3 regions of the Enterobacter cloacae complex sp. 394F7 genome follow, and region 2 is predicted to be linked to each of the others. Evidence: predicted binding sites of a transcription regulator. Region 2 holds the regulator's gene; each other region holds the start of a gene.
The links. The regulator PhoB, encoded in region 2, activates phosphate uptake and scavenging genes when phosphate is short. The targets are predictions, from matches to a motif close to CTGTCATAAAACTGNCNNAT.
Positions count from the first base shown of each region.

Region 1 (3,283 bases), on a different contig from region 2:
AGAACGCAGGAAGCCCTCTTTGTCAGCGTCGAGGATTGCCACCAGCGAGACTTCCGGCATATCCAGACCCTCTCGCAACAGGTTGATCCCCACCAGCACGTCAAACTCGCCCAGACGCAGGTCGCGGATAATTTCCATACGCTCCACGGTATCGATATCCGAGTGCAGATAACGCACCTTCTCGCCGTGTTCTTCCAGATATTCGGTCAGGTCTTCCGCCATACGTTTGGTCAACGTGGTGACCAGCACGCGCTCGTTGATTGCCGAACGGGCGCGGATCTCGGAGAGCAGATCGTCCACCTGAGTCGCAACCGGACGGACTTCGATCACCGGATCCAGCAGCCCTGTCGGACGAACCACCTGGTCAACCACCTCATCGCCCGATTTCTCCAGCTCGTAGTTGCCCGGCGTCGCCGAAACGTAAATGGTTTGCGGTGCCAGCGCTTCAAACTCTTCAAACTTCATCGGACGGTTGTCCAGCGCCGACGGCAGGCGGAAGCCGTATTCCACCAGCGTCTCTTTACGCGCGCGGTCACCGCGATACATCCCGCCGATCTGCGGGATCGTGACGTGGGATTCGTCGATCACCAGTAACCCGTCCGCCGGAAGGTAGTCAAACAACGTCGGCGGCGGCTCGCCCGGCCCACGGCCAGAGAGGAAACGGGAGTAGTTTTCGATGCCGGAGCAGTAGCCCAGCTCGTTCATCATCTCCAGATCGAACTGGGTACGCTGGCTCAGGCGTTGCTCTTCCAGCAGCTTATTGTTCGCCAGCAACACCTTACGGCGTTCCGCCAGCTCCTCTTTGATCTCTTCCATCGCCTGCACAATACGCTCGCGTGGCGTTACGTAGTGCGTTTTCGGGTAGATGGTGTAACGCTGAATAACGGACTCGACGTGGCCGGTGAGCGGGTCGAACAGCGACAGGCGTTCCACCTCTTCGTCAAACAGCTCAACGCGCAGGGCAATGTCGTCCGATTCCGCCGGGAAGATGTCGATAACCTCGCCGCGTACGCGGAACGTACCGCGCTGGAACGCCTGGTCGTTACGGGTGTACTGCAACTCCGCCAGTCGGCGCAAAATCGCACGCTGATCGATGATCATCCCCTGCGTCAGGTGCAGCATCATCTTGAGGTAAAGATCCGGGTCGCCCAGACCGTAGATGGCAGACACCGACGCGACCACCACCACATCACGACGTTCCAGCAGCGCCTTCGTCGCCGAGAGACGCATCTGCTCAATGTGTTCGTTCACCGAGGCATCTTTCTCGATGAAGGTGTCAGAGCTCGGCACATAGGCTTCTGGCTGGTAGTAATCGTAATACGAGACGAAATACTCGACGGCATTCTCCGGGAAGAACTCTTTCATCTCGCCATACAGCTGCGCCGCCAGCGTTTTGTTGGGCGCCAGCACCATGGTGGGGCGTTGCAGATCCGCAATGACGTTGGCGATGGTGAAGGTTTTACCCGAACCGGTCACCCCCAGCAGCGTCTGGTGTGCCAGCCCATCTTCCAGCCCCTCTTCAAGACGACGGATCGCCTCAGGCTGGTCGCCAGAAGGACGGAAAGCAGAATTCAGTTTGAACGGTTTACTCATCGGCGACAACCTGGTGATGTAAAAAGCGGCAGGTGAGTAATTTTACTCGTTGTGGCCAGGAATGCCAGTAAAAAACACTGGATGTAAAACCAGTAGCGTGTCACGATATTTAGCATAGCACCCGAAGGATTAGCGTATTCCCGGTCAAAATTTCGACTGAGACGACATAAAACACCAGCCCTACCCGGTTATCCCCAGAACATTTTCATTTTTAACATTTGTCAAGCCAGGTAATGGTAGTTTTATGGCAACCGGTGACACTTTTATGACGGCAATTGATTTTATCTAACCAGTTAAATCTTAAAGGATATTTTCCAGAGCCGCGTTTCGCGTCAATTTGGGCGTAACCCGCGTCTTCTCTCGCTTATCGCGTGTTTTCTAACTCTAATGCACATGGTTATCCACAGGAATAGTGGATAACTGCGTCCAGCCCATACAGACTGCCGCTCAGCAAATTCCCGGTTTTTCCCACGAGGCGGTGACAAAAAATTTTTATCGCTAATTTTTGCCAATCAACCGTTGCGTTATACATAACCAACCAATGAGATCTTGCTCACAATTCAGCCATTTCAGTCCCTGCACCACCGCTAACAGTTCTGGCACTGAGACAGTGCAATCCGCTTATCGATCGGTCGTTTTGCGACGGCATTATCCTAAAAAAGTCTCTTTTTTAATCAGTTCAACGGTTCTGGCAGGAGATTTGCAGCTTCATTAACGAGCCTCACCCACATACATTTTTAAGGAGAGAAAGATGTTGAGTCTGCGTGCAGTCAATCAGTTTTACGGAAACCAACATACGCTATGGAATGTCGATTTGGATTTACCGCAGGGCTTATGCACAGGGGTGATTGGCCTGCCCGGCATGGGAAAAACCACCCTCATCAACTGCATCACCGGCGCGTTACCGGTGCAGAGCGGAACCATCGTCTGGCACGAAGCCGGTGCCCCACCCTGTGATTTACTGCGTCAGGCACCGGATCAACGCGCGCTGCCGGGGATTGGCTACGTGCCACAGGACCGACGGATTTTTTCGCAACTGACCATTGAGGAAAACTTGCACATCGCCATGCGGGCGACAGGGGCAACGGACACACGCGCAAAAAGCGATGTCTATGACCTGTTCCCGCAGCTGTGGGCGCTGCGACAGATTCGGGCGAACGGGCTCTCCCCGGACGATCAGTATCAGCTGGCGCTGGCTAACGCGCTGGTCAACCGACCGCGGGTATTGATTCTGGATGAGCCACTGCAGGGCGCAGGGTACAGCTTTGCTCAGAAGCTGGGCCATCTGCTGGCGAGGCTTAATCGTGAGCTGGGGATGACGGTGTTATTAGCCGAGCAGCAACTGTCGTTTATCCGCCGGGTAGTGGATCGCTTCTGTATGTTGTATCGCGGGCGTAACGTGGCCCAGGGCCACGTTACCGAGCTGGATGACGAGCTTATTGCCCACTGGATGTCGCGGGAAGCAAGGCACTGAGGTCGAGGTAATGTCCGGTGTCGGCGTGCTCAGCACCGTCCGCAAGCCATGGGATCTCCCCAAGGAACGGCGCAGGAAGCACTCGCCTGAGCGTGGCCAGATACTCCTGATGACGCTTACCGGGTGCGACCACGTCGTTGGCTATCCAGCCCGCCAGACGCAGCCCGGCCTGCTGAACGGCCTGTGCCGTTAACATGGCGTGGTTGATACAGCCGA
Region 1 covers NZ_JBXWCS010000009.1:196,657-199,939, reverse strand. Annotated here, with positions in the region: gene uvrB (excinuclease ABC subunit UvrB) at 1-1,593, opposite strand, end outside; gene AC2FAK_RS15085 (ABC transporter ATP-binding protein) at 2,345-3,067, shown strand; gene bioD (dethiobiotin synthase) at 3,030-3,283, opposite strand, start outside.
Region 1: a site for PhoB is predicted at 1,846-1,865, ahead of uvrB (excinuclease ABC subunit UvrB). Genes of this name have one in related genera too.

Region 2 (3,283 bases):
ATGCAGGTAGTCGTCGGTCGTGATTTCAATATCCAGCCAGATGGGCGGATTTTGCTCGACACCGCGCCACTGCTCCAGCTGAGTGGTAATCGCCGCCAGATCACCCTTCAGCACCGCCAGCGGTTGGGTGACGGGGACCTCCAGCGACTCCACGGCACTGAGTTTGCCCTCATTAAAGCTCACCAGGTGCACACATTTGGCTTTGCCGGTCTCATCAAAACTGAGCGCAATGGGCGAGCCGCAGTAGCGAATGTGCTCGCAGCCGCCGATGACCTGCGCCCGGTGAATATGCCCGAGCGCGATATAATCCGCTGGCGGGAAATTTTGCGCCGGGAAGGCGTCCAGCGTACCAATATAGATGTCACGCACCGCGTCACTTTTACTGGCGCCGACGGTAGTAAGATGCCCGGTGGCAATCACCGGAATGGCCTGTTCGCCGCGCAGGGCGCAGGCATCCGTATATTGCTGGTGATAATAGTCCGTGATGCTCTGCAACAGATGCTGCTGCTTTTCCCCGCCGGACATCCCCGCCTGACTCTGAACGATATCGCGTGGGCGCAGGAAGGGCACCGGACACAGCACCGCTCCCGGTGTACCGTCACGTTTTTTCAGGATCTGCGGCGCATGACCGGCGCTGGCTACCACGGTCGTGTTAAGGAAGGCCAGGATATCGCGGGATTCATTCAGCGTTGCGACGGAGTCGTGGTTACCGGCGACAATCACCAGATGACAGCCGGTTTGTTGCAGATTTACCACGAAGCGGTTGTAGAGCTCACGCGCATAGCTTGGCGGCGAACCGGTATCAAAAATGTCACCCGCAACAATAATCGCGTCCACCTCGTGCGATCGGGCCGTGTCCAGCAGCCAGTTCAGGAACGCTTCATGCTCCGCTGCCCGGCTTTTGCTGTAAAAGTTTTGACCCAGATGCCAGTCCGAGGTGTGTAATATGCGCATAGCGAATCCGTGGCAAAAAAAGGGAATGGGGATTATAAACTTTCAGAAGCTGGAAAATAACCGCTGTAATAAAACAACAGTTTGCCATTTTACGTGGTACTGTTTTTCATAAATCTGTCATAAAACTGACGCATAATGACGCCGCATTACAAACTTGTAACTTAAATAAGATAAGACAGGGCAAAGTATGGCGAGACGTATTCTGGTCGTAGAAGATGAAGCTCCAATTCGTGAAATGGTGTGCTTCGTGCTCGAACAAAATGGCTTCCAGCCGGTTGAAGCGGAAGATTATGACAGCGCGGTGAACCAGCTGAATGAACCCTGGCCCGATCTGATCCTGCTTGACTGGATGTTGCCTGGCGGCTCCGGACTGCAGTTTATCAAACACCTCAAGCGTGAAGCGATGACCCGCGATATCCCCGTTGTCATGCTTACCGCGCGCGGTGAAGAGGAAGATCGTGTGCGCGGCCTTGAGACCGGCGCGGATGATTACATTACTAAACCCTTCTCACCGAAAGAGCTGGTTGCCCGTATTAAAGCTGTGATGCGCCGTATTTCACCGATGGCGGTGGAAGAGGTCATTGAAATGCAGGGCCTGAGCCTTGATCCTACCTCGCACCGTGTTATGACGGGCGAAAATCCCCTCGACATGGGGCCTACCGAATTCAAACTCCTGCATTTCTTTATGACTCACCCGGAGCGTGTTTACAGCCGCGAACAGTTGCTGAATAACGTCTGGGGAACTAACGTGTATGTCGAAGACCGGACGGTTGACGTACATATCCGCCGCCTGCGTAAAGCGCTGGAACTGAGCGGCCACGATCGCATGGTACAGACGGTCCGCGGCACGGGTTATCGTTTTTCTACCCGTTTCTGAACAATGACAGGAGTGTGACGCGTGCTGGAACGTCTGTCATGGAAAAGGCTCGTCTTTGAACTGATCTTATGTTGTATTCCGGCCTTCATTTTGGGGGCCTTTCTTGGATACCTGCCGTGGTTTCTGCTGGCGTCTGTGACCGGGCTGCTGATCTGGCATTTCTGGAACTTACTGCGCCTCTCCTGGTGGTTGTGGGTTGACAGAAGTATGACGCCTCCCCCGGGAAGCGGGAGCTGGGAGCCGCTGCTTTACGGCCTGCACCAGATGCAGATGCGTAATAAAAAGCGCCGTCGCGAGCTGGGAAGCCTGATTAAACGCTTTCGCAGCGGTGCGGAATCGCTGCCGGATGCGGTGATTCTGACCACGGAAGAGGGGACAATCTTCTGGTGTAACGGTCTCGCCCAACAGCTGCTGGGCCTGCGCTGGCCGGACGATAATGGCCAGAACATCCTCAACCTTTTGCGTTATCCGGAGTTTACGCAGTATCTGAAAAAACGTGATTTCACGCGTCCGCATAATCTGAAGCTCAACAATGGCCGCCATCTTGAAATACGTGTGATGCCCTACAGCGATCGGCAATGGCTGATGGTAGCGCGTGACGTCACCCAGATGCACCAGCTGGAAGGGGCACGACGCAACTTCTTCGCCAACGTGAGCCACGAGCTGCGCACGCCGCTGACGGTGCTGCAGGGCTATCTGGAGATGATGCAGGAGCAGACGCTTGAAGGTGCGCCGCGTGAGAAGGCGCTGCATACCATGCGCGAGCAGACGCACCGTATGGAAGGGCTGGTGAAACAGCTGCTGACGCTGTCGAAGATTGAGGCGGCTCCGACGCTTGCCTTAAATGACACTATCGACGTACCGATGATGCTGCGGGTAGTGGAGCGCGAAGCGCAAACCTTAAGCCATAAAAAACATCATCTGACCTTTGACGTCGATAACAGTCTGAAGGTGCTCGGGAGCGAGGATGAACTGCGGAGTGCTATCTCTAATCTGGTCTATAACGCGGTTAATCATACCCCGGAAGGAACGGATATTATGGTGCGCTGGCAGCAGACACCAACGGGGGCCGAGTTTAGCGTCGAGGATAACGGGCCGGGCATTGCGCCTGAGCATCTTCCACGTCTGACCGAGCGGTTTTACCGGGTAGATAAAGCCCGTTCCCGGCAAACGGGGGGAAGCGGGCTGGGGCTGGCCATTGTGAAGCACGCGGTGAATCACCATGAAAGCCGCCTCGATATTCAAAGCACGCTGGGCAAAGGAACCCGTTTCAGTTTCGTTATACCGGAACGATTAATTGCCAAAAAGATCGCCTGACGGCGGGTGTGTCATTTTACCTTTCCACGGGCCAGTTATTGCTGGCCCGTTTGCTTTGCAGTAAAGCGAAACGCGAATGAATTTTATACGGCTGGTGCTTTTTTGTTCGCATGATTAGCCATGGCTTTTTCATGA
Region 2 covers NZ_JBXWCS010000003.1:314,988-318,270, reverse strand. Annotated here, with positions in the region: gene sbcD (exonuclease subunit SbcD) at 1-954, opposite strand, end outside; gene phoB (phosphate response regulator transcription factor PhoB) at 1,142-1,831, shown strand; gene phoR (phosphate regulon sensor histidine kinase PhoR) at 1,853-3,148, shown strand.

Region 3 (3,283 bases), on a different contig from region 2:
CTGCATCAACGGTAAATCAAAATCGTTGAGCGAGCTGTTTATGTCTCACCCGCCGCTGGATAAACGTATTGAAGCGCTGCGTAGCGGGGAATACCTGAAGTAACGCTGAAGATGCAGTCTGAGCCGGGCGGAGGTAACTCCGCCCGGCTTTTTTATGCCTGTACGCTTGGCTGTGTGACGCGCAGGCCGCTGACGATCGCGGCAAGGGTGGCAAGTGCGCCTGCGGTGAGGAGTGCAAGGTGATTACCATACTGCCCGGCGAGGTTGAACATCAGGGCGACCAGCGCCGCACCGGTGCTTTGCCCCAGCAGGCGCGCGGTACCCAACATGCCACTGGCTCCTCCACTGCGGTGGCGCGGTGCGGAGGTGATAATGGTGTGGTTGTTCGGCGACTGGAACAGGCCAAAACCGGCACCGCAGAGGATCATACGCCAGATAATATCCAGATCCGTAGGTTGCGAGGGAAGCAGCGCCAGCGCAAACAGACCCGCCGCCATGACCGCCAGCCCCAGCGCGCCCAGTAATCCGGCATGCACGCGCTCTATGAGATAACCTGCCAGCGGTGCCATCACCATCGTTGCCAGCGGCCATGGGGTCAGCAGCAGTCCAGTCTCTACTTCCGAACGTCCTATTACGCTCTGCAGGAAAAAGGGCAGAGAGACGAGGGCGAGCATCTGGGCGCAGAACGAACAGATGGAGGTGCATATTGAGAGCGAAAAAAGTGGAATACGCAGCAGATCCACCGGCAGTAACGGCACAGGCAAAGCGAGCTGGCGGCGAACAAAGAAGTAGCCAATGATCAGCAGAGCAGCAACCTCTGCGACGGTCAGCAGGAGTGATTGACCCTGCGCAAAGCCGCTCAGAGCCGTAATCAGCAGGCCAAAGGTCAGCGCATTCATCACCGCACTGGCGATATCAAAACGAGGCATGGTGCTTTTGGGGCCGTTCCCCGGCAGATAGCGCAAGGCAAAGAAAATGGCCACCATACCCAGCGGCACATTGATGGCGAACAGCCATTGCCATGAGGCGACAGACAGTATAGCCGCCGCAATGGTGGGCCCGGCGGCCGAGGATACCGCCACAATAAAGGAGTTTATTCCCATTCCGCGCCCCAAATGGCGCTGAGGATAAATTAAGCGAATCAACGCGGTATTAACGCTCATCAACGCCGCGCCGCCAAAACCCTGCGCAATGCGGGCCAGCGTCAGCATATGCAGTGAATCAGAGAGGGCGCAGAACAGGGAGGTTAAGGTAAACACAGCCAGACCGCACTGATACACCCGCCGGTAGCCAAACATATCGCCCAGAAACGAAAACGAGAGCAGTGAAATCACGATCGCTATCTGATAAGCGTTAACAATCCAGATTGAGCTGGCGGGTGAGGCATGCAGATCGCTGGCAATGGTGGGCAGGGCAACATTGGCAATCGCGCCGTCGAGCACGGCCATTGAAATACCGATGATAATCGTAGCGATAGCGCCATACCGCTGGGGTAAAGGCAGGCCATCGGACAGTTTTTTTTCCATGTGGGATGAATAGCTCAGTGTGAAATTATTCTCAGGGTAACTATTTTAGCACTGTTACAACCGCTTTATGTCGCAGATTTGTAACGAAGTAAACGCGGATTGATTGCAGCAGGCATGACGGGAATTTATAATAAAAACCGGTTCTGATTTTTATAAAACACTCTCTATGAGGTGATGAATGGCAATTGCAGATTTGGATAAACAACCCGATTCTGTTTCTTCCGTGCTGAAGGTGTTTGGCATCCTGCAGGCGCTCGGAGAAGAGCGTGAAATTGGTATTACAGAATTGTCGCAGCGTGTGATGATGTCGAAAAGCACCGTTTATCGCTTTTTGCAAACCATGAAGTCACTGGGGTATGTCGCGCAGGAAGGCGAGTCTGAAAAATATTCTCTGACGCTGAAACTGTTCGAATTAGGTGCCCGTGCGCTGCAAAACGTTGACCTGGTGCGTAGTGCAGATATCCAGATGCGTGAGCTCTCTCGTCTGACCAAAGAAACCATTCACCTGGGTGCTCTGGATGAAGACAGCATTGTTTACATCCATAAAATTGACTCAATGTATAACCTGCGCATGTACTCTCGCATTGGGCGTCGCAATCCGTTATACAGCACGGCTATCGGCAAAGTTCTGCTGGCCTGGCGTGACCGTGAAGAAGTGAAGCAGATTCTGGATGGGGTGGAGTACAAACGCAGTACCCAGCGTACCATCACCAGCACGGACGAACTGCTGACGGTGCTTGATAAGGTACGTGAGCAGGGCTACGGCGAAGATAACGAAGAGCAGGAAGAAGGGCTGCGCTGCATTGGTGTGCCGGTATTTGACCGCTTTGGTGTGGTGATTGCGGGCTTGAGTATCTCCTTCCCGACGCTGCGCTTCTCAGAAGAGCGTCTGCATGAGTATGTTGCTATTCTTCATACCGCCGCGCGTAAGATTTCTGAGCAGATGGGCTATAACGCGTATCCGTTTTAACCCCCTCTCAGCATGAAAAAACGCCGCAGACATTGCGGCGTTTTTTATCGGTCGTAAAAAAGGGTAATTAACCGTTATCAATGACGACGGAAGTTTTACGCAGGACCGGGCAGTTGGTTAACCCGATGATCCCGCTATCAGAATGCAGGTACTGGGCGGTGCTCATTCCCTGGGCAGTCAGGTATTTACACTGGATACCTAATCCAGCAGCGTTTTCGGTGCTCCCCACAAGCACGCCATATCCGGTTAATAAAAGGCCAATCCATACTACGGCCAGTGCAATAATTGTTCGAATGATTAAATGCATCATTGCCTCTTTATCTTTGTTGTCATGCCTCAAGACTAAACGGTTTACTCTATGAAACAAGTGCATGATTCTGAAAAGGGCTTACAGGCGTTACAGTTAGTCCTTGTTTAAGATAACCGTGATAACCTGTATGCAACAGGTGTTAAGACGGAGTGTGGAGTGAAAAAAATACGCTGGGTAATTCTGGTTATCGTGCTGATTGCATGCGTGGTGTTGTGGACGCAGACGATCAATGTGATGTGCGATCAGGATGTACAGTTTTTTAGCGGCGTTTGCGCAATCAATAAGTTTATTCCGTGGTAACAGGCATTTTTTCTTAAGGTGATTTCCTTCCTTCGCGCCAGTGGTAAAATGCGTGTTTTTATTGAGGTGGTGAAATGGGTGAGTTACTGAATTCAGGGCTGCTGAATATGGCATCCCTGATGGTTTCTGTCGTTGTTTTGCTGGTGGGACTTGTCATCTGGTTTTTCGTGAACCGTG
Region 3 covers NZ_JBXWCS010000002.1:288,551-291,833, reverse strand. Annotated here, with positions in the region: gene htpX (protease HtpX) at 1-103, shown strand, start outside; gene AC2FAK_RS03850 (MFS transporter) at 153-1,526, opposite strand; gene kdgR (DNA-binding transcriptional regulator KdgR) at 1,705-2,496, shown strand; gene AC2FAK_RS03840 (YobH family protein) at 2,564-2,803, opposite strand; gene mgrB (PhoP/PhoQ regulatory lipoprotein MgrB) at 2,963-3,106, shown strand; gene AC2FAK_RS03830 (YebO family protein) at 3,181-3,283, shown strand, end outside.
Region 3: a site for PhoB is predicted at 1,594-1,613, ahead of kdgR (DNA-binding transcriptional regulator KdgR). Genes of this name have one in related genera too.